DNA from 3 places in the Streptomyces sp. NPDC048415 genome. Region 1 is predicted to be linked to each of the others. Evidence: riboswitches for the same ligand, from Rfam matches in the RefSeq annotation. Region 1 holds a riboswitch; each other region holds the start of a gene.

The links. Region 1 has a riboswitch for cyclic di-AMP ahead of AB0D27_RS09760 (M23 family metallopeptidase). Riboswitches for the same ligand answer to the same signal wherever they lie in the genome.
Region 2: linked by a shared signal. The riboswitch ahead of AB0D27_RS13765 (LysM peptidoglycan-binding domain-containing protein) and the one ahead of AB0D27_RS09760 (M23 family metallopeptidase) in region 1 are both predicted to bind cyclic di-AMP.
Region 3: linked by a shared signal. The riboswitch ahead of AB0D27_RS38180 (M23 family metallopeptidase) and the one ahead of AB0D27_RS09760 (M23 family metallopeptidase) in region 1 are both predicted to bind cyclic di-AMP.

Annotation. Positions count from the first base shown of each region.
Region 1 is NZ_JBEZKJ010000009.1:124,390-134,073, forward strand. Features, by position in the region: gene AB0D27_RS09755 (pitrilysin family protein) at 1-1,370, shown strand, start outside; cyclic di-AMP (ydaO/yuaA leader) riboswitch at 1,585-1,745, shown strand; gene AB0D27_RS09760 (M23 family metallopeptidase) at 1,758-2,522, shown strand; gene AB0D27_RS09765 (GntR family transcriptional regulator) at 2,711-3,406, shown strand; gene AB0D27_RS09770 (HPr family phosphocarrier protein) at 3,622-3,903, opposite strand; gene AB0D27_RS09775 (GNAT family N-acetyltransferase) at 4,081-6,972, shown strand; gene AB0D27_RS09780 (DUF5998 family protein) at 7,067-7,654, shown strand; gene AB0D27_RS09785 (nucleotide pyrophosphatase/phosphodiesterase family protein) at 7,654-8,841, shown strand; gene AB0D27_RS09790 (thymidine kinase) at 8,882-9,529, shown strand; gene AB0D27_RS09795 (VOC family protein) at 9,567-9,684, opposite strand, start outside.
Region 2 is NZ_JBEZKJ010000016.1:15,291-24,974, reverse strand. Features, by position in the region: gene AB0D27_RS13775 (hypothetical protein) at 1-668, opposite strand, end outside; gene AB0D27_RS13770 (HAD family hydrolase) at 980-1,825, shown strand; gene AB0D27_RS13765 (LysM peptidoglycan-binding domain-containing protein) at 1,835-2,596, opposite strand; cyclic di-AMP (ydaO/yuaA leader) riboswitch at 2,602-2,760, opposite strand; gene AB0D27_RS13760 (hypothetical protein) at 3,030-3,359, opposite strand; gene AB0D27_RS13755 (CocE/NonD family hydrolase) at 3,393-5,408, opposite strand; partial or broken gene AB0D27_RS13750 (oligopeptide:H+ symporter) at 5,449-6,403, opposite strand; gene AB0D27_RS13745 (polyprenyl synthetase family protein) at 6,670-7,680, shown strand; gene AB0D27_RS13740 (hypothetical protein) at 7,780-8,331, opposite strand; gene AB0D27_RS13735 (CHRD domain-containing protein) at 8,521-9,483, shown strand.
Region 3 is NZ_JBEZKJ010000100.1:14,598-24,281, forward strand. Features, by position in the region: gene AB0D27_RS38165 (dihydrofolate reductase family protein) at 1-675, shown strand, start outside; tRNA gene AB0D27_RS38170 (tRNA-Met) at 862-935, shown strand; gene AB0D27_RS38175 (PP2C family protein-serine/threonine phosphatase) at 1,129-2,364, shown strand; cyclic di-AMP (ydaO/yuaA leader) riboswitch at 2,578-2,735, shown strand; gene AB0D27_RS38180 (M23 family metallopeptidase) at 2,747-3,778, shown strand; gene AB0D27_RS38185 (aldo/keto reductase) at 3,832-4,776, shown strand; gene AB0D27_RS38190 (PrsW family intramembrane metalloprotease) at 5,043-6,386, opposite strand; gene trmB (tRNA (guanosine(46)-N7)-methyltransferase TrmB) at 6,450-7,286, opposite strand; gene lhgO (L-2-hydroxyglutarate oxidase) at 7,466-8,671, opposite strand; gene AB0D27_RS38205 (MFS transporter) at 8,780-9,684, opposite strand, start outside.

The DNA of each region.
Region 1 (9,684 bases):
TGGACTTCCACCCGCAGCCCCAGGCCGGCGCGGCCAAGCCGTGGGCCTTCCCGGCTCCCGAGCGAGGCGCGCTCGACAACGGCCTGACGGTCCTGCGCTGCCATCGCCCCGGCCAGCAGGTCGTCGCCGTCGAGGTGCTGCTCGCCGCGCCCCTGGAGGCCGAACCGGCGGGCCTGGACGGCATCGCCACGATCATGGCGCGCGCCTTCTCCGAAGGCACCGACAAGCACTCCGCCGAGGAGTTCGCCGCCGAGCTGGAGCGCTGCGGCGCCACCCTCGACTCGCACGCCGACCACCCGGGCGTACGCCTGTCGCTCGAAGTCCCCGTCTCGCGCGTGTCCAAGGCGCTCGGTCTGGTCGCCGACGCCCTGAGGGCACCGGCGTTCGCGGACAGCGAGGTCGAGCGGCTGGTGCGCAACCGGCTGGACGAGATCCCGCACGAGACCGCCAACCCGGCCCGCCGCGCCGCCAAGGAGCTCTCCAAGGAGCTGTTCCCGGCGACCTCGCGCATGTCGCGCCCGCGCCAGGGCACCGAGGAGACCGTCCAGAAGATCGACTCGGCGGCCGTACGCGCCTTCTACGAGAAGCACGTACGCCCCGCCACGGCCACCGCGGTGATCGTCGGTGATCTGACGGGTGTCGATCTCGACGCACTGCTCGCCGACACTCTCGGCTCCTGGAGCGGCTCGTCCGCCGAGCCGCGTCCCGTGCCGCCGGTGACCGCCGACGACACCGGGCGCGTGATCATCGTGGACCGCCCCGGCGCCGTCCAGACACAGCTGCTCATCGGCCGTGTCGGCGCCGACCGGCACGACCGCGTGTGGCCCGCCCAGGTGCTCGGCACGTACTGCCTCGGCGGCACCCTCACCTCGCGCCTGGACCGGGTCCTGCGCGAGGAAAAGGGTTACACCTACGGTGTGCGGGCGTTCGGCCAGGTGCTGCGCTCCGCCCCGGACGGCACGGGCGTCGCGATGCTCGCCATCAGCGGTTCGGTGGACACCCCGAACACCGGTCCAGCGCTCGATGACCTGTGGAAGGTGCTGCGCACCCTCGCCGCCGAGGGCCTGACGGACGCCGAGCGCGACATCGCCGTACAGAACCTGGTGGGCGTGGCGCCCCTCAAGTTCGAGACCGCGGCGGCCGTCGCGAGCACGCTCGCGGACCAGGTCGAGCAGGACCTGCCGGACGACTACCAGGCGACGCTGTATCAGCAGCTCGCCGCGACCGGCACCGTGGAGGCCACCGCTGCCGCCGTGAACGCCTTCCCGGTCAACCGTCTGGTAACCGTCCTGGTCGGCGACGCCGCGCAGATCGAGGAGCCCGTCAAGGCCCTCGGTATCGGTGAAGTGAGCGTCGTACGGGCCGAGTAGAGCGGCCGCACCTCTGAGAGCCCAGGTGACTGAAGAGTCACCTGGGTCTCTTTTTGCCCGGACTTCGTCCTCAATTTGTCCGTATTGATGGGGAGGTTGCCTGTCTGCCCTGTGGCATGCACTACAAAAGCCGTGATCCGTTTGTCGTTTGAAAGATGCCCCGTTTAGCGTCGGTCCGGCTGTTCGTCAGGCAGTGCGCCGCGCCCGCGGCACCGGACAGTCATCGCCGAGTCCCCGTACGGCGCGAGCCAGGGGAGCCGGGGACCCATACGCAGTCCCTGGGGTGAATCGGACACCCTCCCCGGAGGGGGTCCGTAGGAGACCTTCCTGCTCCGAACCCGTCAGCTAACCCGGTAGGCGAGAAGGAAGGAAAGGACCAGCCCCTACATGGCGTTCACGTGTAGCACCGGGAAGCATCGTCGTCCGAGCCGCGTGAAGCGCACCACCACGAACGCCATCGGCGTCGCGGCGCTCACCACCACCGGTGTCATCGGAACCCTGGCCGCACCGGCGCTCGCCGCGGACTCCTCCGTCGAGCAGACCGGGCTGACCCAGGCCATCACCATCGGTGGTTCCCTCGCCGATCAGATCGACGCGCAGGCCGCCGCCCAGCAGCGCGCGGCCGACGAGGCCGCCGCGCTGAAGAAGGCCGAGGAGGCGGCGCGCGAGCGAGCCGCGGAGAAGGCCAAGCAGCAGCGCGAGGCCAAGGAGCGCGCCGCCCGCGCGGCCGAGCGCAAGCGCCTCAACTCCTTCGTGCTGCCGATCACCGGCTCGTACATCTCCACCGGCTACAAGGCCGGCGGCAGCCTCTGGTCCTCCGGCAGCCACACCGGTGCCGACTTCCACGCCGCGTCCGGCACCTCCGTCCACGCCGTCGGCTCCGGCACGGTCGTCACGGCCGGCTGGGGCGGCGCCTACGGCAATCAAGTCGTGATCAAGATGCACGACGGCACGTACACCATGTACGGCCACCTGTCGTCCATCGGTGTCTCGGTGGGCCAGTCGGTCACCCCGGGCCGGCAGATAGGCCTCTCCGGGGCCACCGGCAACACCACCGGGCCGCACCTCCACTTCGAGGCGCGTACGACCGCCGAGTACGGCTCCGACATCGACCCCGTCGGCTACCTCCGCTCGCACGGCGTGAACGTCTGACGACCCGGTTCACCTCTTCCGACGCCCCGGCTCATCCGAGTCGGGGCATCGTCGTTTCGGGCGGCCGTCTGTCCAAAAAATATCCATGGATTCCGGCCTGCCATCGGAAATTCCGGCTTCCTGCAATAGAGTCACTGAACAAGCGTCAATCGATGGCGTTTCGCGGGGATTAAAGCGGAGGTCGGGGCATGCGTATTCCGGCGCACTCGGTATGCACGGCGATCCGTGACGACATCGTCGCGGGTGTCTACGAGCGAGGCGGCCGGCTCACCGAGGAACTGCTCGCGCGCCGCTACGGCGTCTCGCGCGTCCCCGTGCGCGAGGCCCTGCGCACCCTGGAGGCCGAGGGTTTCGTCGTCACCCGACGGCACGCGGGCGCGTGCGTCGCGGAACCGACCGAGCAGGAGGCCTCCGACCTGCTGGAGATGCGCATGCTGCTGGAGCCGCTGGGTGCCGCGCGGGCCGCCCAGCGCCGCACGGAGGCCCACCTCAAGGTGCTGCGAGGCCTGGTCAGGCTGGGCCAGGAGCGGGCCAGAAGGGGTCACAGCGAGGATCTGCGCTCGCTGGGCGGCTGGTTCCACGAGACGCTCGCCCAGGCCTCCGGAAGCCCCGCGCTGACCTCCACACTCGGCCAGCTTCGGCACAAGATCGCCTGGATGTACGCGGTGGAGGCGCCGGCCAGCCCCGGGGAGTCCTGGGCGGAGCACGGCGGCATCGTCGACGCCGTCGCGCGCGGCGACAGTGAGCGGGCTCGGGCGATCACCGCGGTGCACACCGAGCGCGCGACGGCCGCGCACCGGCTCCGTTTTCCCGGCGGCGGAGATCGACCGGAACGTGTGAGGACTTCGCAACATCCCGTAAACGTGACGGGGCTGCGGCATTAACACGGGAGCCGTATACAAAGAGGGGTAATTCGCGGGGCATTATTTTTGCTGCCACTGATTCGAGTGCCGGGAATTCCAGCGTGCGCTATTTCGATGGCTGCGCCGCGGGCCGCGCCTGTGGCACGAGGGGAATTCCTGGACGGCGTACGGAAAACGGCTGAGCCGCGCCGCCCAGGTAAGGGTGGCGCGGCTCAGCCGTGCGCTGTCCGAGAACCTCAGACGGTCTCGGGGAGCTCCTCGAGACCCTCGGCGACCAGCTTCGCCAGTCGGTCCAGGGCGGCGTCCGCACCCTCGGCGTCGGATGCGAGGACGATCTCCTCGCCGCCCTGGGCGCCCAGGCCGAGGACCGCGAGCATGGAGGCCGCGTTGACGGGGTTGCCGTCGGCCTTGGCGATCGTCACGGGGATGCCGGAGGCCGTGGCGGCCCGGACGAAGATGGAGGCGGGGCGGGCGTGGAGGCCCTCAGCCCAGCCGACGTTGACGCGGCGCTCAGCCATGTGATGCTGCCCTTCAGGTATTCAGGGTTGTCTAGACCAGTGTCCCATATCGCGAAGCGTCCCCGGAGCGGTCCTTCGTCCCGCCCGGAGTGTCGTCGGACCGCGGCCTCGGTCCGACGTTCGTCCCCCACAGACTGCCTCGCGCCGTTGTCGGACGCGAGCCGTACTCTGGGGCCCATGCAGACCTCGTCGGACCGGCACGAGTACCCCGCTCATTGGGAGGCCGACGTGGTGCTGCGCGACGGCGGCACCGCGCGCGTCAGGCCCATCACCGTTGATGACGCCGAGCGCCTGGTCAGCTTCTACGAGCAGGTGTCCGACGAGTCGAAGTACTACCGCTTCTTCGCGCCGTATCCACGCCTGTCCGCCAAGGACGTCCACCGCTTCACGCACCACGACTTTGTGGACAGGGTGGGGCTCGCGGCCACGGTGGGCGGCGAGTTCATCGCCACCGTACGCTATGACCGTATTAATGCCGACGGTCTGCCCGCCTCCGCGCCCGCCGACGAGGCCGAGGTCGCCTTCCTCGTGCAGGACGCCCACCAAGGACGCGGCGTCGCCTCGGCCCTCCTCGAACACATCGGGGCCGTGGCCCGCGAGCGCGGCATCCGCCGCTTCGCCGCAGAGGTGCTGCCCGCCAACAGCAAGATGATCAAGGTGTTCACCGACGCCGGGTACACCCAGAAGCGAAGCTTCGAGGACGGCGTCGTACGCCTGGAGTTCGACCTGGAACCCACCGACCGCTCGCTCGCCGTGCAGCGCGCGCGGGAGCAGCGCGCCGAGGCCCGGTCCGTGCACCGGCTGCTCGCCCCCGGCTCGGTCGCCGTCATCGGCGCGGGCCGCGCGCCCGGGGGCGTCGGCCGCAGCGTCCTCAGCAACCTCCGCGACGCCGGCTTCACCGGCCGTCTGTACGCGGTGAACAAGGCACTCGAGGAGAAGGAACTCGACGGAGTCCCGGCCCACCGCTCGATCCGCGACATCGCCGAGCCCGTCGACCTCGCCGTCGTCGCCGTGCCCGCGCCGCACGTCCCCGAGGTCGTCGCGGAGTGCGGCGAGCACGGGGTACAGGGCCTCGTGGTCGTCTCCTCCGGATACGCCGAGAGCGGTCCCGAGGGGCGCGAGCGCCAGCGCGAACTCGTGCGGCACGCGCGCACGTACGGGATGCGCATCATCGGGCCCAACGCCTTCGGCGTCATCAACACCTCCCCCGACGTACGCCTCAACGCCTCCCTCGCCCCTGAGATGCCGCGGCCCGGACGGATCGGCCTGTTCGCCCAGTCCGGCGCCATCGGCATCGCCCTGCTGTCCCGGCTGCACCGGCGCGGCGGCGGTGTCACGGGCGTGACCGGTGTGTCGACCTTCGTCTCCTCCGGCAACCGGGCGGACGTGTCCGGCAACGACGTACTCCAGTACTGGTACGACGACCCGGACACCGATGTCGCCCTGATGTACCTCGAATCCATCGGCAACCCGCGCAAGTTCACGCGCCTCGCACGCCGGACCGCGGCGGCGAAGCCGCTGGTCGTGGTCCAGGGGGCGCGACACGGCGGGGCGGCTCCTCAGGGGCATGCCGTACGGGCCACGCGGTTGCCGCACGCCACGGTTTCCGCGTTGCTGCGGCAGGCCGGGGTGATCCGGGTGGACACGATCACCGAGCTGGTCGACGCGGGCCTTCTGCTGGCACGCCAGCCGCTTCCTGCCGGGCCCCGGGTGGCGATCCTGGGGAACTCCGAGTCGCTGGGGCTGCTGACGTACGACGCGTGTCTTGCCGAAGCGCTTCGGCCGCTTCCCCCCTTGGATCTGACTACCGGGGCTTCGGCGGAGGACTTCCGAAGTGCCCTGTCGGAAGCCCTCGCCGATGACGCCTGCGACGCCGTCGTGGTGACCGCCATCCCGGCGGTGGGGGAGACGTCCGCCCAGGACGCGGCCCTGGCAGAGGCCCTGCGATCGGCGTCGGCATCGGCTCCTGCGAAGCCGGTGCTCGTGGTGCACGTGGAACTCGGTGGGCTCGCTCAGGCGCTGTCTGCTGCCGCGAGCACCGCACCACAGGCGGCTGCCACGGCACCCGGAGCTGTCGGCGGTGCCCACCCTCCCCCCGTCTCGGCTTCGCCCGAGCGGGAGGACCCCCATCCCCCAGCGGAACGTCTGCCCACCGCAGGAGCGGTCGCGCCGCAGCCGCCCGCCGTAACCGCGACCCCGCCCGACTCCCGCCTCATCCCGGCCTACCCCGCCGCCGAGCGTGCCGTCCGGGCCCTCGCCGAAGCGGTCAACTACGCCCAGTGGCGGCGCGACGCCGCCGAGCCCGGCAGGGTGCCCGAGTTCGACGACATCGACGAGAAGGGGGCCGCCAGGCAGATCGACGGGCTGCTGGAGCGCGGTGAGGGGCTGACACTCGGCCCGGAGGAGACCTGCGTGCTGCTCGGGCGGTACGGCATCGACGTACGCCGTGCCCTGCCCGCGCCCACGCCGGACGAGGCCGTGGCCGCCGCGCGCACGCTCGGCTATCCGGTGGCGCTCAAGACCACCGCCCCGCACCTGCGCCACCGCGCCGACCTGGGCGGCGTACGGCTCGATCTGGCGGACGAGGAACAACTGCGGCGGGCGTACGCGGAGTTGACCGAGCTGTTCGGGACGCCGCAGGAGCTGCGGCCGGTCGTGCAGGGCATGGCACCGCGTGGCGTGGACACGGTCGTACGAGCCGTCATCGACCCGGCGGCCGGGGCGGTGCTCTCGTTCGGGCTGGCCGGGGCCGCCTCGGAGCTGCTGGAGGACACCGCGCACCGGCTGATTCCGGTCACCGACCGGGACGCGACCTCGCTGGTCCGGTCGATCCGGACGGCGCCGCTCCTGTTCGGCTGGCGGGGCTCCGCGCCGGTCGACACGGGTGCACTCGAAGAGCTGATGCTGCGCGTCTCGCGGCTGGTCGACGATCACCCGGAGGTCGTCGCTGTCTCCCTGGAGCCCGTGGTCGTGGCCCCGCACGGCCTGAGCGTGCTCGGCGCCACCGTGCGGCTGGCCCGCGCCCCCGTCCGGGACGATCTCGGCCCGCGGACGCTCCCGGTCTACTGATGGTCCACTGACCGTGTCCACTGGTTGATCCTGTCCACCACGGACACCGACGAGCGGTGCCTCGCAGTCAGTGGGCCCCCGTAGGATGGACGTCATGGCCAAGACCAGTACGACGACCCAGGGGCTGCGAGCGGCGATCGAGCGCAGCGGCTACTACCCGGCCCTCGTGGCCGAGGCGGTGGAGGCCGCGATCGGCGGCGAGACCATCCGGTCGTACCTGGTCCACCAGGAGACGACGTTCGACGCGAACGAGGTGCGGCGGCACGTCACCGTGCTCGTCCTCACCGGCAACCGCTTCATCGTGAGCCACACCGACGAGCAGAACGCGGACACGACATCGCCGACGCCGTACGCCACGACATCGACGGAGTCGGTGAAGCTCGGCCGGATCTCGTCGGTCGTCGTCAGCCGTGTCGTCGCCAACCCGGAGTCGTACACGCCGGGCACGACGCCCCGCGAGGTCGTGCTGACCATCGGCTGGGGTGCCGTCTCCCGTATCGACCTGGAGCCTGCCGCCTGCGGCGACCCCAACTGCGAGGCCGACCACGGCTACACGGGCAACTCGACCGCGGACGACCTGAGCCTGCGCGTCAGCGAGGCCGGGGACGGCCCGGAGACGGTGCGCCAGGCCCTCGCCTTCGCGCAGTCCCTCTCCGAGGCGACCGCGGACATCACCCGCTGATGGCCCTGCCCATCTGGGATCACCCGGAACCGCTGGCAGTCGGCTCCGCCCCCGTCCCCGAGTACGGCGCCGGTTCGCTCGCCGACCTCCTGCCCACGCTCGCCGCGGGCATGGCCGTGCCCGGCGTGAGCGCCGCCATACCGGAGCTGACCGCCGCCGACCGGAACTGCGTCTTCCTGATCGACGGTCTCGGCTGGGAGCAGCTCAGGGCGCACCCCGACGAGGCCCCTTTCATGGCGTCCCTCCTGGCGTCCTCACGCGGGAACACCGGCCGCCCGATCACCGCGGGCTACCCGGCGACCACCGCGACCTCCCTCGCCTCCGTCGGCACCGGCCTGCCGCCCGGCGCGCACGGCCTGCCCGGCTACACCGTGCGCAACCCGGCGACCGGCGAGCTTATGAACCAGCTCCGGTGGAACCCCTGGACGGAGCCGCGGGCCTGGCAGCCGTATCCGACCGTCTTCGAGCTGGCCGACACAGCGGGTGTGCACACCGCCCAGGTCTCCTCGCCCACCTTCCAGAACACGCCCCTGACGAAGATCGCGCTGAGCGGCGGCACGTTCCACGGCCGGCTCTCCGGCGAGGAGCGCATGGACCTCGCGGCCGAACAACTGGGCGCCGGGGACCGCTCCTTGGTCTACACGTACTACGCTGAGCTGGACGGCAAGGGCCACCGCTTCGGCGTCGACTCGGACCCCTGGCGCGGCCAGCTGATGTACGTCGACCGGCTGGTCCAGCGCCTCGCGGAGCAACTGCCACCGCGCACGGCCCTGTACGTGACGGCCGACCACGGCATGATCGACATCCCCTTCGACGAGCAGCACCGCATCGACTTCGACGAGGACTGGGAGCTGCGCGCCGGCGTCGCCCTGCTCGGCGGCGAGGGCCGCGCCCGCCATGTCTACGCCGTCCCGGGTGCCGAGGCGGACGTCCTGACCTGCTGGCGCGAGGTGCTCGGCGAGCAGTTCTGGGTGGCGTCGCGGGACGAGGCGATCGCGGCGGGCTGGTTCGGCCCGCGGGTCGACGAGCGGGTGTACGCGCGGATCGGCGACGTCGTCGCGGCGGCCCGTGACGACGTACTGATCATCGCGTCCGAGCGGGAGCCCAAGGAGTCGTCGATGGTCGGCAACCACGGCTCGATGACGGCAGTGGAGCAGCACGTCCCGCTCCTGCAAGTACGTTCCTGATTCCCTTCCTCCTCCTTCGCCGAAAGGTGCTCAACCCCCCATGCCCGAGCTGGTGTTCTTCTCCGGAACGATGGACTGCGGGAAGTCGACGCTGGCTCTCCAGATCGAGCACAACCGCTCGGCGCGGGGGCTGCAGGGGATGATCTTCACGCGGGACGACCGCGCGGGCGAGGGCAAGCTCTCCTCGCGCCTGGGCCTTGTCACGGACGCGGTCGAGGTGGCGGACGACCAGGACGTGTACGCGTACCTCGTCGACCACCTCTCCCAGGGCGGCCGCGCGGACTACGTGATCGCGGACGAGGCCCAGTTCCTGGCCCCCGGGCAGATCGACCAGCTGGCGCGCGTGGTGGACGACCTGGGCGTGGACGTCTTCGCCTTCGGTATCACCACCGACTTCCGCTCCAAGCTCTTCCCGGGCTCCCAGCGCCTGGTGGAGCTGGCCGACCGGGTCGAGGTCCTCCAGGTCGAGGCCCTGTGCTGGTGCGGCGCCCGCGCCACCCACAACGCCCGCACGATAGGGGGCGAGATGGTCGTCGAGGGCGCCCAGGTGGTCGTCGGAGACGTCAACCAGCCGGAGGACATCGGCTACGAGGTCCTGTGCCGTCGCCACCACCGCCGCCGGATGACGGCCGCGACGGCGCGCGCGGGCGCCCTGTCGCCAGACGTGCTGCCGATCGCCTCCGCCTGACGACCTGCCGATCGCCTCAGCTTGACGTTTCTTCAGCTCACCGGACGGTGTGGATCAGCGAGAACATCGCGCCCTCCGGATCCGTCACCGTCGCCACGCGTCCGTACGGCGAGTCGTGGGCGGCCTCGAGGAGGTGTCCGCCGAGCTCGGTGACC
Region 2 (9,684 bases), on a different contig from region 1:
GCGGCCAGCTGCCAGGTCAGGAAGTCGGCGATCAGCTCTGGAGGGTTGGCGGCCCGGGTGGCGGTGATCTCCCATCCCGGGCAGTCCATGTCGAAGACGACGATGGGGAGGGGGCGGCCGAAGATCTCCGTGAGGAGGCCGCTGGAGTGGAGGTGGCGGGCCAGTTCGATGCAGGTGTCGGCGAAGTGGTTGACCAGGGCCTCGTACTGGTCCTCACTCGCGTCGTCGCCCTCGTCGCCCTCGTCGCCCTCGTCGCCCTCGTCGCCCTCGTCGCCCTCGTCGCCCTCGTCGCCCTCGTCGCCCTCGTCGCCCTCGTCGTCGAACCAGAGGCCGAGGTGCTTGACGTCATCGACGTACAGGGGGCTTCCGGCCGGGTCCTCGGGCACGTTGCCGAGCGTTTCGAAGCCGTCCAGGAGCCAGTAGGCGTAGTTCCAGCGGGCCTCGCCCGGGTCCTCCGGGTACACCGACTGCTGGTACTGGGTCTCGGTGTTGTATCCGATCGCCACGTACGGGCGGCGGGAGTCGTAGTCGATCCGCCAGATGCGGAAGGAGAGAGCGTAGATCTCGGGCTTGGGAGCGTCCGGGAAGCGCCGGATGATCGCTTCAGCGGCCGTGCGGAGGTGCTGTTGGAAGGGAGTCACTCCCCGCTCGGAGGGCGTGAGGGTCATGTCTCTCCCTGGAGCTTCCCGATGGAATTGCCCAACGGACTTACCCAACGGACTTACCCAAGGGACTTGCCCGATGGACTTTCCTGATGAAGGGCTGCGGCTCCTGGCGCGCGTGGGAGCCCGCGCTCGGATAATCCCGCACGCCGGGAGTGGCGTTGGTACGCCCCCCACCGCCAAGCACCGCTCTTACCGCCCGTATCGACGGATATCACCCGTACCGACCGTGTGGTGAGCGGCGTTGCTGACGGGATACCGGACGTCGTCCGGTTCACGCCGGGCCGATGAGTCGTTCGATCCGTATTCTTCGGATCATGGCCGCTCCGACTGCATATTCACTCATCGCCACTGACCTGGACGGAACGCTGCTGCGCGGCGACGACACACTCTCCGACCGGTCCCGGGCAGCGTTGGCGCGGGTGGCCGAGGCGGGCGCCCAGCATCTCGTGGTGACGGGTCGCCCCGCCCCGAGAGTGCGACCGCTGCTCGACGAACTCGGCGGTGAGGGACTGGCGGTGTGCGGCCAGGGGGCGCAGTTGTACGACGCCGGGACGGACCGTCTGCTCTGGTCGGTCACCCTGGACAGGGAGTTGGCGGAGACGGCGCTCGGCAAGATCGAGGCAGAGGTCGGGCTGCTGTACGCGGCGGTGGACCAGGACGGCGTGGACGGGCTGACGCTCATCGAGCCGGGGTACGTGATGCCGCATCCGACGTTGCCGGCGGTGCGGGTGCGGCGGCGCGACGACCTGTGGACCGAACCGATCAGCAAGGTGCTGCTCCGTCACCCGTTCCTGACCGACGACGAGTTGGCGTCGGCGGCGCGGGGAGTGGTCGGTTCGCTGGCTACGGTCACCATGTCGGGGCCCGGCACCGTCGAACTCCAGCCATGCGGCGTGACCAAGGCGACGGGCCTCGCTCTCGCCGCGGCCCACCTCGGCCTCACCCCCCGCACCACCCTCGCCTTCGGCGACATGCCCAATGACATCCCCATGTTCGACTGGGCCGCCCGTGGGATCGCCATGGCCAACGCCCACCCGGAACTCAAGGCGGTGGCCGACGAGGTGACCCTGTCGAACGAGGAGGACGGGATCGCGGTGGTGCTGGAACGGCTCTTCGGGGGCTCGGAGAGCCGGTCATCCCGGGTGAACAGCACCTCGTGAGTCGGTCGCTCAGTAGGCGCCGTTGACGTTGTCGATCGAGCCGTACTTCGCCGCCGCGTAGTTGCAGGCCGCCGTGATGTTCGCGACCGGGTCATAGGGATCCATGGCGGTGCCCGGGACGTGGTAAGCGGTGAAGGTGGGGTCGATGACCTGGAGGAGGCCCTTGGAGGGGATGCCGGCGGCGGCGTTGGAGTCCCAGTTGTTGATGGCCAGCGGGTTGCCCGAGGACTCGCGCATGACGTTGCGGTGGATACCGTCATAGCTGCCCGGGATGCCCGACTTGGCCATGATGTCCAGGGACTGCTTGATCCAGCCGTCGAGGTTGTTGGTGTACGTCTTCGCGGAGGCGGGGGTGGCGGTGGACGCGCTCGCCGACTTGGTGGCCGTGGCCGACACGGCTGTCGCCGACTTTGCGGACGTTTTGGTGGTTTTCGTACCGACCGTCAGCGTGAGGCCCGGGTGAATCAGTGTCGGGTCGTTGCCTATGACCGCGCGGTTGGCCTTGTACAGATCTTGCCAGCTGCCGGCCGTGGCGTGGTCCTTCGCGATCTTGGACAGGGTGTCGCCCGCGACCACCTTGTAGGTGACGAGCGAGACCTGCGGGACGGCGGCTTGTGCGACCTGTGCGACCTGTGTCGTCTGGGTGGCGGCGTGCGCGCCGGTCGCGCTCACGAGCGGGAGTGCGAGTGCGGCTCCGCTGGTTCCCACGGCGACCATGCCGCGGGTGAGGGGGCTGGTTCTGGGGCGGCGGTGCTTGCCTCGTCGGGCCATGACGAACGTCCTCTCCGGTGCCTGCGAGGTGAGCTGTCGGGTTCGGGCGGGAGCTGCCCGGCCGCGCGATGAGCGCGACTTCACCCCTAGCCGTTCCGGTGTCCGGATCGGCGGCTTGCCTGGGTCCCCCGCTCCTGCCGTGCGTGCGTGGGTGGGTGGGTTTCCGGGCGGCGGCAGGATTCGGCGATCCGCTCGGATCGACGTGAAGGTATGCGAGAGCACATGTCCGTAACAAGGCCGGATTTCCCGGTGAAGATCGCTTTCGCCTGATTGCGGCAGGGGTGAAACGTCCGATTGTGCCGGAATTCGATCCTCAACTTGCCTTTCGCAAAGGGGGGATCGCTGCGGGCCGCGAAACGCCCGACGCCGTCAGGCGTGACCCAATTCACGCGACCAATCCGAATCAAAGCGGCAAGCAGCGCAACTCGGGCATTTATGTTTCCAGCGTCCAGGCCGTGGAGTGCCTGGGCGGCGCCGGCCGTACCTCCCACACGGAGAGGTCCTTGTCCGGGTCGTCGTCGGGGAGGCGACCCGCGTTGGGCTCGAAGTAGAGCCCGTAGCCCCAGTATTCGGGCAGTTCGCGGCACATCGGCTCGGGATAGCCGGCGAACTTCCGCCCCTCGTATGCCCGGTTGATCCTCGCCACGGCCTCGGCGCGCGGGATTCCGAAGCGCGTGACCATCTCGTGGGCCATCTCGCGGAAGTACCCGAGCATGCCCTCGTCGAGGTCCATCAGGAATTCCTCGGTCCGCGTCCGCGCCATGACCTCAGAATCACCTACGGCACCCCCGAGTCTCTAGCCCGCCGTGCGCGGGATCCTCTTCTCCCAGGTCCGGTGGAAGACCACCTCGTCGCCGTCCCTGCAGATGACCTCGTTGGCGGTGATGAAGGCCTCGGCGTCGCAGGTGATGTCGGATGTCGTCGAGATACGGGCATCCCAGGGCAGGTCCGGGCGGTGGAAGCGGATCGACCAGGTCGAGCGGGCGCGGGCCGAAAGGGGGTCCGAGGCGTCGATCGTGTACGTCTCCAGTGCGTCCTCGGTGAATTCGAGGCCGTCGGGGTAGACGCGCGTGCCGCCGTAGCGCGGGTCCACTTCCAGGCGCCAGGTGCCGGCGGCCACGTCGCGGACGACCAGGCGTTCCGGCCGGGGCTCGTCCAGTGTGGCGGGGGAGACCACGCCCAGGGGTTCGGACTGCTCCGGCGCCTCGAAGGTGATCGGCTTCGACCCCGCCGCCGAGGATGCCGACTCCCTTGTGCGCACCGGGAGGTCCAGCGTGCTTCCGGTGGGATCCAGGGTGAAGCCCGTCTCCGAGCCCGGCTGGGGCCAGATCCAGGGCCAGTACGCCGAGGAGACGGCGAGACGGATGCGGTGCCCCGGCGGGAACGCGTAGCCGATGCTGTTCAGCTCGAAAACCACGTTCTCCGTAGAACCCTGTTTCCAGGGAACCGCCTGGTCACGGCCGTGGCGCGCTGACAGGTTCAGTACACCTCGGGTGACGAGCGTCGAGGCTCCGTCGGGGGCCACGTCGCAGAGGCGGGCGATCACCTGCCCCCGGGGAGACGAGGACGTCAGCCGCAGGTCGACCCTCGGGCGGCCCAACACCCAGGTCTCCTCCGGCACTTCGAATTCGAAGCAGGCCGACCTGGCGTCCTCCTCCCGCTGGTCCGGGGGCAGGTCCGCGTCGTTCCCCAAGGGAAAGAAGCGGCCCGCGTCCACTCCGGTGTGCTGAGGGGACCGGACGAGGACCGGAGGGCCCTGGAGCTCGTACGCGGTCGGGGTCACTGAGGGGGAGGGCCAGGCCGGGTCGCCCACCCAGCGGCCGGGGAGAGACGGGTACGTCGTCGCCGGGGGATGCGCGTCCATGACGTACGAGCGCAGGACGGGTTCCGCCATCACGCCCGTGTCGGTCTCCCGCAGCCAGTGGTCCCACCAGCGCAGCGTCTCCTGGAGGAAGCCGATCGCCGGGCCGGGCGGCAGGCCCCGGTCCGGGTACTGGTGCGACCAGGGGCCGATCAGGCCTCGTACACGGTCCGCGGGAAGGTTCTCGACCAGGCGCAGCACCGTGTCGCGGTACGGGTCGTGCCAGCCGCCGACCGCCAGCACCGCCGCCCGGATCGCGCCGTAGTCCTCGCAGACGCTGCCGTGCCGCCAATACGCGTCCCGGGTCTGGTGTGCCAGCCAGGTGTGGACGAAGGGGTCCACCGCCTCCAGGCGCTTCACCCACATGTCACGCCACATCACCTCGCCCACGTGGACGGGGTCCGGTGGGCGGGAGACGAAGGCGAGCATGGTGGCCGCCCAGGCGTGCATGTCGACGGCGAGGACGGAACCTCCCATGTAGTGCGCGTCGTTGTCATAGCGATCGTCCGTCGAGCAGACCGTGACGATCGCCTTGAGCGGCTCGGGCGCGAGGGCCGCGATCTGGAGGGAGTTGAAGCCGCCCCAGGAGATGCCGAACATGCCCACCCGGCCCGAGCACCAGGGCTGGGCTGCCAGCCAGTTGACGACTTCCACCCCGTCGGCCAGCTCGACCTCGGAGTACTCGTCCGTCGGCAAGCCCTCCGAGTTGCCGTGACCGCGCACGTCCACGCGGACGGAGGCGTAGCCGTGACCGGCGTACCAGGGGTGGCGCTGCCAGTCGCGGGGCGCGGTCCAGTCGGTGAGGCGGTACGGGAGGTACTCGAGGAGGGCCGGTACGGGCTCGTCGGTCAGCGGGCGCCAGACCCGCGCGTACAGACGGGTGCCGTCCGGTAGGGGGATGAGGACGTCCTCGTGAGCCGTCTCGTAGGGGAAGGACGTACGCATGCGCATGCTCATGGGGAGGACCTCAGTGGACGGGGTGCATCTTGTGGCGCAGCCGGCCGCGCTCCTCGGGCGTCACCCGGGGGCCGGCGAACATCAGCGCGAAGTAGACGACCGGGGCGATCACCGAGATGAGGGGGAGCAGGTCGACGAAACGGCCCACCGTCAGGGATCCGGCGGCGGCCAGGAGTACGGCCAGGAGTACGGCCAGGAGTGCGGCCAGTACGGCCAGTACGGCCACGACCAGCAGACCGCAGACGATTCCGCGGACGGCGCGGCGTCTCGCGGCCGGGACGAGGGCGAATTCCGCCGGGTGCGTGCGTCCGGCCAGGTGACGGCGACGGCGGCCCGCCACGTACGGGATCAGACCGAACGTCATACCGATCGCGGCCGCCGAGAAGCCCCAGTGCCGGCCCCTGTGGTCGCCGAGCCGGCTGGTGATGAGGGGGCCCGCGAAGGCGCCGATGTTGATCGCCATGTAGTAGATCGCCATGTAGGGGAGGGCGAAGCCGGCGTCGCGACGGTCGTCGTCGGTGCGGTAGAGCTTGCCGGCCATCGTGGCGACGTTGGGCTTGAGCAGGCCGGTGCCCGCGCTGATCAGACGCAGGCCCGTCCAGGTCGTGACGGTCGTCGGTACCGCCATGGAGTAGTGGCCGCAGGCGATCAGGATGCCGCCCCACAGGACCGCGCGGTACGAGCCGAGCGTGCGGGCGGCGAGCCGGCCGCTTGCGACGGAGAGCAGATGGACGGGCGTTCCGTACGCCGCCGACACCGATGCCGCCGACACCGATGCCGCCGTGCCCGCGGCCATGCCCATGCCGCCGTGGGGCGACGGTGTCGGGGAAGTAGAGGACCAGGATCGCCTGCATGCCGAGGAACGAGAAGCGCTCCCAGACCTCCAGGCCGGAGAGGTGCAGCAGGCCCCTGGGCCGGCCGAAGAAGGCGTGGTCGTCACCCGGAGGTGGGCGGCTGTCCGGCTCGCTCTCCACGGCGCTTCGGGACACGGGGGCCTGCCTCTTCACAAGTCGTTACATGTCCTGTCGTATCAACTGATCAAGAACATACCGCTCGTGATCGGATACCGCCCGGGCGTGCGGGGTACCTGCCGCTGGAGCGAAGTCGGCCGGGGGACGGTGGGCGCTCGTGGTGATCGAAACGTGACCGGATACGCTGACTTGAGTGATGGCAGCGACACATCGACAAACCGTGTCATCGACCGAATGATCGACCGAGTTCGCCATGTGATCGTCAGCAGACAGGAGAACCTCTCGTGACCGTCGTCGGGCCGTTCGGGCTGAGCGTGCGGGACCAGGCTCTCGAAGCCGATGTCCAGGCCGGATTGGCGGCCGTGGAAGAGGGCTTGCTCGAAGTCACCAAGAGTGAGGTCCCCTTCATCACTGAGGCCGCACAGCACCTCCTGCGGGCCGGCGGGAAGCGGTTTCGTCCGCTGCTCGTGATGCTCGCCGCGCAGTTCGGTGACCCGTACGCGCCGGGTGTCGTGCCCTCGGCCGTGGTCGTCGAGCTGACTCACCTCGCCACGCTGTACCACGACGACGTGATGGACGAGGCGGACGCGCGCCGTGGGGTGCCCAGCGCGAACAACCGCTGGGGCAACTCGGTGGCCGTCCTCACCGGTGACTTTCTCTTCGCGCGCGCCTCGCACACGCTGGCCGACCTCGGGCCCGAGGCCGTCCGGATCCAGGCCGAGGCGTTCGAACGGCTGGTGACCGGGCAGATCCTGGAGACCGCGGGGCCGCGCGACGGCCGCGATCCGGTCGATCACTACCTCGATGTGCTCAGCGGCAAGACCGGGTCGCTGGTCGCCGTCGCGTGCCGGTTCGGGGCGATGATGTCGGGGGCCGACGAGACGGTCGTGGACGTGCTGACGCAGTACGGGGAGCGGCTGGGCGTCGCCTTCCAGCTCGCGGACGACGTCCTGGACATCGCCTCCGACTCGCACGAGTCCGGGAAGACGCCGGGCACCGATCTGCGCGAGGGCATCGCGACGCTGCCGGTGCTGCGGCTGCGGGAGCGGGCGGAGCGGCTGGGGCTGGCCGAGGACATCGCGCTGTGCGAGCTGCTCGGCTCCGATCTGAGCGATGACGCCCGGCATGCCGAGGCGCTCTCCCGGCTGCGGGTGCATCCCGCGCTCGAGCAGGCGCGTCGCGACACCGTGCGGTACGCGGAGGAGGCGCGGGCGGCACTCGCTCCGCTGCGGGAGTGCGACGCGAAGGCGGCGCTGGTGGAGCTCGTTGACGCGGTGGTACACCGGGCGGGCTAATGGCCCGGCGTTCGGCCCCTCCGGCCCCCGGCGGCCCGTCCCCCGTTCGGGCCGCTTCCCTCGGTAGCCGCTTCCTCCCTCGGTAGCCGTTTCCATCCGTCAGTAGCCGCTTCCTCCCGTGCTCGTCGACGTCGTGGTTGACGCCTTCGCGCCCGTCGGTGTCACCGCGAACCAGGTCCCGTCCACTCCCTGGCCGTATGCCTCCTTGGGCTCGTCGTCCTTGGCGAAGCGGTAGAGGGGCCAGCCGGCGAGGGTCAGTTGGGTCGTGCCGTCCGTGCGCTTCACCGTCGAGACCAGGTTCTTGTCGATGCCCTTGGTGGTGATGGCGCCTTGGGTAGTGGCCGGGGGCCAGAGTTTGGCGCAGGTGTCGTAGCAGCTGACCTTCGTCGGGTGGGCGGAGTCGGCGTCGAAGCGGTAGAGGACGTAGCCCTTGCTGTCGGTCACGACGGTGCCGACTTTCTTGACGTCGGCGGTGGCAAGCGTGGCCGCTCCCACCGTGCCGCCCTTCGCGCTGGTGCCGCTGCCCGTCTTCGCGCTGGTGCCGCTGCCACCGCTGCCGCATCCGGAGAGCGTCAGTGCCAGGATCGCGGCGCCAGTGGCCGCGTATCCGGTGATGTGTCCGATGTTCGTGTTGTGCCTGGTGGCGACCATGGCGACCCTCTTGACCGTTGCCGATGACTGTCACCTATATGTACGTATTTGGTCGAGTTTCCGCTCGACCTCGGAGCGATGTGATGCAGGTCACACACTTGGATTGAGTCCAGGATCGGACTCAGTCCGTACTCATCCGTGGAAGCTGACGCAGGGGGTGTCAGCGAGATACGGGGAGACAACAGAATCATGGGATCGAACGCCACGTTCGGCACATTCAGCGCGCGTCGCAAGAGCCTGGTCCTGGGGGGTGTCGCGGTTGCCGCCGCGGTCGGTGTCGCCGCCGCAGTTGTTCCGGCGGTCGCCGACAGTGGGGGCCACAGCGGCGGTCAGAACGGCGCGACCATCCTCGCCACCAGCCTCAACGGGGCCAACGAGGTGCCCGTGCAGGGTGGCCCCGCCGTCGCTGACAAGGACGGCGCGGCACTGGAGTTCATCAAGGTCAAGGGCGACAAGGTGTCCGTCGCCGTGAGCTGGCGCGGCACCGGAAAGCCGACCATGCTCCACATCCACCAGGGCGCCAAGGGCACCAACGGCGGCGTCAAGGTCGACTTCACCAAGCTGCTCGACAAGATCAAGGGCCACCACATGGTGGGCACCGTGAAGGTCGAGGACGCCGGGCTGCTGAGCCAGCTGAAGACCGACCCCGGTTCCTTCTACGCGAATCTGCACACCGCCGAGTTCCCCAGTGGCGCCGTCCGCGGCCAGCTCCACAAGGTCACCGGCACCTTCGCGTTCCGGCACGCCCTGGACAACTTCCAGGCGTCCGTCGTCCAGGGCAAGCAGATCTACGAGTGCAAGCCCGCCGAGGGCGGCGGCTACGCCTTCGCCCAGCGGGACGTCGCGGCGCTGCTCGGCGGCGACATCGCCCACTCGTTCGTGAAGCCCAACTCCGGTACGCCGCAGTGGGTCGCGCCCGACCGCAGCGCGGTCACCGGCGCGCTGATCTCCAAGACATCGAACGGCGACAAGAACATCCCCGAACTCGACCTCAAGGCCACCCAGTCCGGCAGGCACCGCGGACTGCTGGCCGGGACGCAGGAGATCCTTCGCCTCAACACCGTGGGCGGCGTCGCTCCGGCGGGGTCCTGCTCACCGGGCACGATCGTGGGCGTTCCGTATCAGGCCGACTACGTGTTCGTGCAGCGCTGACCGGCTGACACGCGGGCGGCGCCTCCCCCAACCCCTACGGGTCGGGGGAGGCGCCGCCCTCTCACGTCATACCGCAGGAGTACACGGAGTTGAGTCCCGGGTCTGACGCTTCCTTCTGGCCGATTTGGTCAGATTGAGAGCACCACTCCTCACCGGTTCGGGTGAGAATGGCGGCTCAGGGGTGGACGAGTGCACGACGGT
Region 3 (9,684 bases), on a different contig from region 1:
GTCGAAGGGGGCGGGCGGGTCCACACCCAGCTGATGCGGGAGGGGCTGGCGGACGAGCTGCAGCTCGCCGTCGCGCCGCTGTTCGTGGGCGAGCCGGGCGCGCCGCGGTTGTTCGGGCCCGGGACGTATCCCTCCGGGCGGCTGCGGCTGGTGGAAACACGGGCCGTCGGGGACATCGTGCTCATCCGGTACGTGCCCACGGCGCCCGGGGCCGGGAGGCTCGCGTCCGCGACGGACCGGCGGTGGCTGGCGCTCGCGTGCGAGCTGGCGGGTCTGTGTCCGCCGTCGCGGACCGCGTTCAGTGTGGGGGCGGTGGTGGTGGCGGCCGACGGGACGGAGCTGGCGCGCGGGTACTCCCGCGAGGGGGACGATCCCGTCGTGCACGCCGAGGAGGCGGCGCTCGCCAAGATCGATCCCGCCGATCCGCGGCTGGGCTCCGCCACCGTGTACAGCAGCCTGGAACCTTGCGCTCGCCGTGCCTCCCGGCCGGCGCCGTGTGCCCGTCTGATCCTCGACGCGGGGGTGCGGCGAGTGGTCACCGCCTGGCGCGAGCCCGACACGTTCGTCGCAGGGGCCGACGGGAACGGGCTGCTCGTCGCCGAAGGCGCCGACGTCGTCGTACTCCCGGAGTACGAGGATCTGGCCGTGACCCCCAACCGCCACCTCTTGGCGTAGGCCCCGGGCCTGGGCCCTGCGCGGGCCCCCGGCCTGGGCCCCGCGCGGGTGAAGGGTTCTCGCCCGCTCCGCCCTTACGTCCCGCACCTGGGGCTCCGTCCCAGACCCCGCTCCTCAAACGCCGGAGGGGCTGGGTTTCCGCGTGTGCTTTTGGGTCCCGCGGATGGCGTACACTGGTTTCAACGACGCGGGGTGGAGCAGCTCGGTAGCTCGCTGGGCTCATAACCCAGAGGTCGCAGGTTCAAATCCTGTCCCCGCTACTGAAGGCCAAGGGCCGGAACTCGGATCACGAGTTCCGGCCCTTGGTGTTTTCCCTGGCCGCGTTTCCCTCGCCGCGTTTCCCCCACCGCGTTCTTCTCGCCGCAGACCACGTACTCCGCTCGGCCCACACCGCTCGCCTCCCTCCCTCGATCCGGGAAACCTGGACGAGTGGGGCAGCGAGGAGGCGGGCCAATGCCCCAGGATGCGTACGAGCGGGCCGGCGGACGCCTGCCCGGCGACCCCGTGCCCGACCCCGGCCTCGGCGACGCCACGCCGCACAGCGCCCCGCGGCACGGCGGTCCGAAGGACACCGGCCGGCGCAGGATCTCGTACGCCCGTGCCTTTGTGCGGGCACTCCCGGCGCTGCTCATCGTCACCGGGATCCTCTACGACTACCTCACCCCGTCGGACTTCACCGCCGCTCCCCTCCTCACGGCCGCCCCACTCGTCGCCGCGCCCCTCTACTCACTGCGCGGCACCGTCCTCACCGGCACCCTGACCATCGCCGCGCTCGTCACCGTCCACCTCAAGCTCGGTATCGCCCTGAACGTCGACTCGGTCACCGAAGTGGTCACCGTGGCGACAGCCGTCGGCCTGGCCGTCCTCATCAACATCCTCGTCCGCCGCAGCGACGAACGGCTCGCCTCGGTCCGGGAGATCGCCGAGTCCGCGCAGCGCGCCGTGCTGCCGGAGCCCGCGGAGCGGATCGGCGGCCTGGAGGTCGCCGCGCGGTACGAGGCGGCGCAGACGGACGCCTACATCGGCGGCGACCTCTACGCGGTGCAGGACTCCCCGCACGGTGTACGGCTGGTGGTGGGCGATGTACGCGGGAAGGGCATGGGTGCGGTGGCCGCCGTGGCGGTGGTGATCGGGGCGTTCCGGGAGGCGGCCGAGCAGGAGGCGACGCTGGAGGCGGTCGCGGGGCGGCTGGAACGGGCGCTGGCGCGCGAGGGCACCCGGCGCGACGGCCTCGACGCCTTCGAGGGGTTCACCACGGCCGTACTCGCGGAGATCCCGCACGGCGAGGACGCCGTACGGATCGTCAACCGCGGCCATCCCCCGCCCTTGCTCCTGCATACCGACGGCACCCTCGTCGCACTCGCCGCCGAGGACCCCGCGCTGCCGCTGGGGATGGGTGAGCTGGGCGCCTGGCCCGACCGGGCGGTGCGGGCCGGCTTCCCCCGCGGGGCGACGCTGCTTGTGCACACGGACGGGCTGTCCGAGGCCCGCGACGGGCGCGGGGACTTCTACGATCCTGTGGCGTGCCTCGCCGGCCGGCTCTTCGCCGGGCCCGGCGCGTTGCTGACCGCACTTGCCGACGAGGTCCGCCGGCACGCGGGCGGCGCTCTGGCGGACGACATGGCGCTGCTCGCCGTACGACGCCCCCAGTTGGTGGACGGCGTCCTTGATCGTTGTCACGAGGGGTGATCGTGTGACGCCTCTCCGATAACAACTGACACACCGTCAACTGAACGCGTGTTTATGGAGTGTGGTCAACTCGCCCGGTTTACCCCGGTCATGACCCCAAAGTCCTGGCCAAAAGCATGAACGATCAGTCCGAACAGCTTGGAATCCGGGGTCCGGGTCTATTAACGTTCGATAACGCAGCGCGGTCGTCCCAGCCGTCACAAGAGACGGCTCCGTGCGCACGCGCCGAATCCCGCGAGGGAACCGGGGAACCACCAACTTGGGGTGAATCGAGCGTATTCCGCCGTGGAAGCACGGCAGGTATACGCGCGTAGGAGACCTTCCTGCTCCGAACCCGTCAGCTAACCCGGTAGGCGAGAAGGAAGGAAAGGAGCGCGCCCACGTGGCGTCCAACCGGCCTGCCCAGAACACCTCGTTCGCGCCGAGTGATACACAGCCCTTCGGCTACGGCAACGACGAGGGCCCCTGGGAGGAGTGGAACCCCACCGAGGATTCCGTCCGTCCCGTGCGCGGCCGGCACCGCGTCAGCAAGCAGCGCGGCGGAGGACTCGCCCGCAGCTCCACGGTTCTCGGCGTCGGCGTCATAGCCGCCGTCGGCGCGGGCGGTATGGCCACCGCGGCGCCCGGCAAACCGCCGGTGTCGATCTCGCTGCCCGACCTGTCGTCGGTCACCGAATCGGCCAAGGCCCTGATCTCGGACGGCGGCTCCAGCGCCCCCAAGGGCTCCGCCACCCCGCTCACCAGCGCCGGCCTGACCAGCACCGACGCCGCCCAGGGCAGCACGGACGCGGGCGAGGCCCTGCGCGCCCGCATCATGCAGCAGGCCGAGTCGCAGCAGGACCAGGTCGACAACGCGGCCCAGGAGGCCGCCGAGGCCGCCGCCGCCAAGCAGGCCGTCGCGCTCGCCGCCAAGCAGCAGGACGACGCCGAGGCCAAGGCCGCGGCTACCAAGAAGAAGGCGGAGCAGGAGGCCAAGGCGAAGGCCGAGGCCGCGCGTCTCGCCGAGCTCGCCAAGAGCTACTCGCTGCCCACCTCCTCGTACACGCTGACCGGGCGCTTCGGCGACGCCGGCTCCATGTGGTCCTCCGGCTATCACACCGGCCTCGACTTCGCCGCGCCCACCGGCACGCTGATCAAGGCGATCCACAGCGGCACCGTCACGGAGGCGGGCTGGGCCGGCGCGTACGGCTATCGCACGATCCTCACCCTCGACGACGGTACGGAGCTGTGGTTCTGCCACCAGTCGTCGATCAGCGTCAGCGTGGGGCAGAAGGTCGCCACGGGTGACGTCATCGGACGCGTGGGCGCGACGGGCAATGTCACCGGGCCGCACCTGCACCTGGAGGTGCACCCCGACGGCGGCGGCGCGATCGACCCGATGGCGTGGCTGCGGGGCAAGGGCCTCAATCCCTGATCGCCCGGAGGGGAGCGGAATACGGCCATCCGGTGCGGGCGTTGAAACTGAGCATGACTTCTCTTCGTAAGCTCGGTTCCTCCGACCTCGAGGTCTTCCCGCTCTCCCTCGGCGGCAACGTCTTCGGCTGGACCTCGGACGAGGCCCAGTCCTTCGCCGTGCTCGACGCGTACGCGGCGGCCGGCGGCAACTTCCTCGACACGGCCGACTCCTACTCGGCATGGGTCGAGGGCAACAAGGGCGGCGAGTCCGAGACCATCATCGGCAAGTGGCTGAAGGCGCGCGGCAACCGCTCGGACATCGTGGTCGCCACCAAGGTCAGCCAGCACCCCGAGTACCCGGGGCTGTCCGGCGCCAACATCAAGGCCGCCGCCGACGCGTCCCTGCGCCGCCTCGACACCGACTACATCGACCTCTACTTCACGCACTTCGACAAGCCGGAAGTGCCGGTCGATGAGATCATCGGCGCGCTCGACGACCTGGTGAAGGCCGGCAAGGTGCGCCACATCGCCGCCTCCAACATCACGCCCGAGCGGCTCCAGGAGTCCCTGGAGTTCTCCGACCGCGAGGGCCTCGCGCGCTATGTCGCCCTCCAGCCGCACTACAACCTGGTCTCGCGCGACACCTACGAGGGCGCCCTGCGGGACGTCGCCTCCCGCGCCGGTCTCGCGGCCGTCCCGTACTTCTCCCTCGCGTCCGGCTTCCTCACCGGGAAGTACCGGCCGGGTACGACGGTCGACAGCGCGCGTGCGGAGGGCGCCGCCAAGCACCTGGACTCCGAGCGCGGGCTGCGGGTCCTCGCCGCCCTCGACGAGGTCGCCCAGGCCCACGACGTTCCCGTCGCCACCGTCGCCCTGGCGTGGCTGGCGGCCCAGCCGACCGTGGCGGCGCCGATCGCTTCCGCCCGCACGGTCGAGCAGCTGCCCGCGCTGATCGGGGTGGCGGAACTGGTCCTGACGGGCGGCGAGCTGGCCAGGCTGACGGAGGCGTCGGCCTGACGGGATCTTCTGGCGTGGGCCTGAGGGCGTCTTCTGGTGGGGGCGTGACGGCGTCTTCTGCCGAGGGCCTCGCGGCATCTTCTGGCGTGGGCGTGACGGCATCTCCCGTCGCGGGCCTGACGGCACTTCTGGTGTGGGCCTGACGGCGTCTTCTGCCGTGGGTGTGACGGCGCCTCCTGCCGCGCCGGGGGGACGTCCTTTTCGCCGCGGCGGGGATCTGCCGTGACGGCGCGATCCGGTCCGGCGGTGCCCAACTCTCCGCAGGTCTATGACCGATAGGGGTTGTACGCGGGAGACGGCGCCGCCGGCCTGTACTGCTGACCGTACGACGGGGCGTATCCGTACCCGTATCCGTGCGCCGGCCACGGTGGCGGGACCGGAACCACCGGAACCGGCGCCGTGACGCGCGCCGCGTAGGCGAGCGCCGGCCGGGCGACATCCCGGCGCCGCCACAGCGCGTCGAGCAACTCCCGCTCCCGTACGACGAAGTCGGCGCCCGCGCGGCCACGCCGCCCCCGGTGCCGAAGGAACGCGAGCGAGGTCGCGTACGCCTCGTACTCCGCGACCGAGCGCGCCGCGGCCTTCCCGAAGTGGTGGTGGGCGTACTCGCGGGCGAGCCGTCGCGCCCGCATCGAGCCGAGCACGTACGGCTCGGCCGGGGTCAGCCACCCGGCGACGGCGTACGCGGGCAGTTCCGAGCGCACCGTGCGCAGCTCGCGCTGCCGGGTCCAGACGACCAGCCAGGTCAGCAGCCCGAACGCTGGCACCATGAACGCGGCGTACACCGCGAAGAAGCCGTACTCCCCGAAGTTGGAGGAGCCGTTCCATACGGAGTGCATGCCCATGGCGAGCAGCAGCCCGGCGAGGGGAAGCAGGACACGGCGCAGCTGCTGGCGTTCGGCGGACAGCGCCGCGATGCCGAAGCCGATGCCGGTGAGCACCGTGAACAGCGGGTGCGCGAAGGGCGACATCACCACGCGGACGAAGAAGGTCGCGGCGGTGACGGACGCGAGTCCGCGTTCGCCGCTGAGCTGGTCGGTGCCGAAGGCGGTGCCGAGATAGAGGATGTTCTCGGTGAACGCGAAGCCGGTGGCGGTGACCCCGGCTATGACGACGCCGTCGACGATCCCGGTGAAGTCCCGTCTGCGGAAGAGGAAGACCAGCAGCACGGCCGCGGCCTTCGCGGATTCCTCGACTATGGGCGCTATGACGGTCGCGCCGAGGGTGTCGGCGCTGGAGGGATCCGCGGTCGCGGTCGCTATCCACTTGGTGGCGAAGCTGTTGGCGACGATCGCTATGAGCGCGGCGGCGCAGGCGCCCCAGGCGAAGGAGAAGATCAGGTTGCGCCAGGGGCCGGGCTCGACGCGGTCCAGCCAGCGGAACGCGGCAACCAGCAGGGGCACGGGGAACACCGCGAGCCCGAGACCGACCAGAAAGCCCTCGGTGCCGGTCTGTTCGCGGACGAGGGCCAGGATCACCAGCCCCGATATCGCGAGCAGCGTGCTCAGCGCGCCGTACCGGACCGATCTGCGCTGCCACCAGTGCGCATGCCGCAGCGCACGGCCCGCGGGACCGCTGGGGTGCGTCGGGTACGGGGGACAGGTGGCCACGGCATTGACCCTAACGAGGGGGGGCGGGGCCCGCGACGGTGCCCGGTGCGGCCCGCAGGGGTTTCAGTCGCCGGGAGCGTGCTGGTCTCGGTGCTGTACGCGCCGGAAGAGGAGGTCGTTCACCACATGACCCTTGTCCAGTCCCTGGCCCTCGAAACGGGTCAGCGGCCGGAAGCCGGGACGTGGCGCGTAACCGCCGTCGGGCTGGGTGTTCTCGAAGTCCGGGTGGGCGCTGAGTACTTCGAGCATCTGTTCGGCGTACGGCTCCCAGTCGGTCGCGCAGTGCACAAGGCCGCCCGGCTTGAGGCGGGTAGCGACGAGGTTCAGGAACTCCGGCTGGATCAGCCGCCGCTTGTGGTGCCGCTTCTTGGGCCAGGGGTCGGGGAAGTACACGCGCAGTCCGCTCAGGGACTCCGGCGGGAGCATCTCCCTGAGCAGGATGATCGCGTCGCCGTTGCCGACCCGGATGTTGGACAGGCCGTTGCGGTCCGCGAGATTCAGCAGGTTGCCCTGGCCGGGCGTGTGCACGTCCACGGCGAGGATGCCGGTGCCCGGGTCCTCGGCCGCCATCTGCGCGGTGGCCTCGCCCATTCCGAACCCGATCTCGAGCACGACGGGCAGGTCGGCCCCGAACAGCTCCGCCAGGTCGATCACCCGCTGCCCGTCGATGTCCAGCCCCCACTTGGGCCACAGCCGCTGCAACGCGTCCGCCTGCCCGGCCGTCACCCGACTCCGCCGCGGCTGAAAACTCCGAATCCGCCGCTCGAAATGCGACCCGGCGGGATCGGCCTTCGGCCCGTCGGGGAACCGGGGCTCACCCTTGGCACGGGTGTGACGCAGCGGGCCGCCACCGGCGCGGGTGGGCTGGGGGACATCGGGGGAGTCAATGGGCTCAGACACAGTGCTGACGATTTTACGGGCACGACTCAGCCCGTCCGGCATTTGAGGACGAGCGCGAAGCGCGACACGGGGGTCTGGGGCGAGCACTCAGGTTCTGGGGCGGCGAGCCCTCAGGTAGGGGACGGGTAGGGGCACAGGGGGCGAAAACCCCCTGTGCCGGCACCCGCGCCGGGCACCGGTCAGACCCCCGCCAGCGCGGCCAGCGCCCGCCGGGCAACCTCCCTGCCAATGGGCAGCGAAGCCGTCGCGGCGGGCGACGGCGCGTTCAGCACATGTACCGTCCGCGGCCCCTCCCGGATCAGAAAGTCGTCCACCAGCGTCCCGTCCCGCAGGACGGCCTGAGCCCGCACCCCCGCGGGGGCCCGCACCAGGTCGTCCGGCGTCACCGCGGGCAGCAGCCGCCGCACAGCCGCGGTGAACGCCGCCTTGGACACCGACCGCCGCAGCTCCCCACCCCCGTACCGCCAGTGCCGCCCCGCTATCCGCCATGTCCCCGGCCACGCCAGCGTCCCGCCCAGCTCCCTTGGCCGCACGACCCCCCACCCGTACCCCTCCCGGGCGAGCGCGGGAACCGCGTTCGGCCCGACGTGGACGTCTCCGTCGATGCCCCGCGTGAGATGCACCCCGAGGAACGGGAAGGCGGGGTCCGGCACCGGATAGACCAGCCCGTGCACCAGCTCGGGCCGCGCCAGTGAGTAGTACTCGCCCCGGAAGGGCACGATCCGCATCCCGGGATCGTCCCCCGCGAGCCGGGCGATCTCGTCGCAGTGCAGCCCCGCACAGTTGACGAGCACACGCGCGCGGACGACCGCGCCATCGGACGTGCGGACTGCGGCGCCGAGGCCGGCGCGCCGGTCGACGCCGACGACCGCCGCCCCGTACCGGATCTCGGCCCCGGAGGATTCCGCGAGCTGCCGGGCCACCGCGACGAAGTCGCAGATCCCGGTGGTGCCGACGTGGATGGCGGCGAGGCCGCGCACCTCGGGCTCGAACTCCGCCATCTGGGCGGCTCCCAGCTCCCGCACCGGAATGCCGTTCTCCCGGCCTCGCTGCACCAGCCCGTGCAGCCTGGGCAGCTCCGCCTTGTCCGTGGCGACGATCAGCTTGCCGGTGACGGCGTGGGCGATGCCGTACTCCGCGCAGAACTTGATCATCTCGGCGGAGCCCCGCACCGCATACCGCGCCTTCAGGGAGCCCGGGCGGTAGTAGATCCCGCTGTGGATCACCCCGCTGTTGCGTCCCGTCTGGTGCCGGGCGGGCCCCTGTTCCTTCTCCAGCACCGTCACTCGCGTGCCCGGCGCCGCACGCGTGATCGCATACGCCGTCGACAGGCCGACGATGCCGCCGCCGATCACCAGCACATCGCAGTCGTACGCGCTCCGCACCCTGCACCACCTCCCGACTTCGATAGTGCACTGCGCCACTGACAATGCCCTCAAACCCGGAAGCCCCGGCTCCGCGCCCCTGGGGTCGCGGGTCTGGGGACCGTGCGCCTACGCCGGAGCCATAAGCAGCGGCCGTGCGCGCTCGCGCAGCTCCGCCACGCGCGGTTCGTCGCCGTACGGCTCCAGCCGGTGCAGGAGGTCCTTCACGTACTCGGTGGTGCGCGCGGAGGAGATGCGCCCCGCGACCTCCACCGCCCGTACGCCCTGCTCGCATGCCGCGTCCAGGTTGCCGGACTCCAGCTCGGCGACCGCCGACACCACCAGACGCAGACCGTGGGAGCGTACGAACTCCTCCGTCGGCTTCGACAGGGCCTGCTCGGTGAAGCGGCGCACCTGGCGCGGTGCCTTCAGGTCGCGGTAGCACTCGGCCGCGTCGGCGGCGAAACGGTCGTAGGAGTAGAAGCCGAGCCAGGTCGGGTCGTTGTCGCCGTCGCGGGCCCGCTCCAGCCAGCCCTCGGCCGCTTTCAGGGCGCCGCCTGCCGCGTGGGCGTCACCCGCGCGTGCGTGTGCGCGTGCCTCGACGAGGCGGAAGAAGCTCATGGTGCGGGCCGTGGCGAGGCCCCGGTTGCGCTCCAGGGCGGCCTGGGCGAGATCGACGCCCTCGTCGCCGAAGCCGCGGTAGGTGGCCTGGAGGGACATGGAGGCCAGTACGTAGCCCCCCAGGGGGACGTCGGCGGCCGCCCGGGCCAGACGCAGTGCCTGGATGTAGTACCGCTGGGCGGCCTCCTGCTGGCCCGTGTCGAAGGCCATCCACCCGGCGAGACGGGTGAGTTCGGCCGATGCTCCGAACAGGGCCCTTCCGACCTCGTCGGAGTACGAGCCGAGCAGCAGCGGTGCCGCCTCCACCCTCAAGCACTCCGGAACCATGGACGAACGCCAGTCGCCGCCTCCGTACTTGGAGTCCCAGCGCCTGGCGTCCTCGGCTGCCTCGCGGAGCTTGTGCACATCGCTGT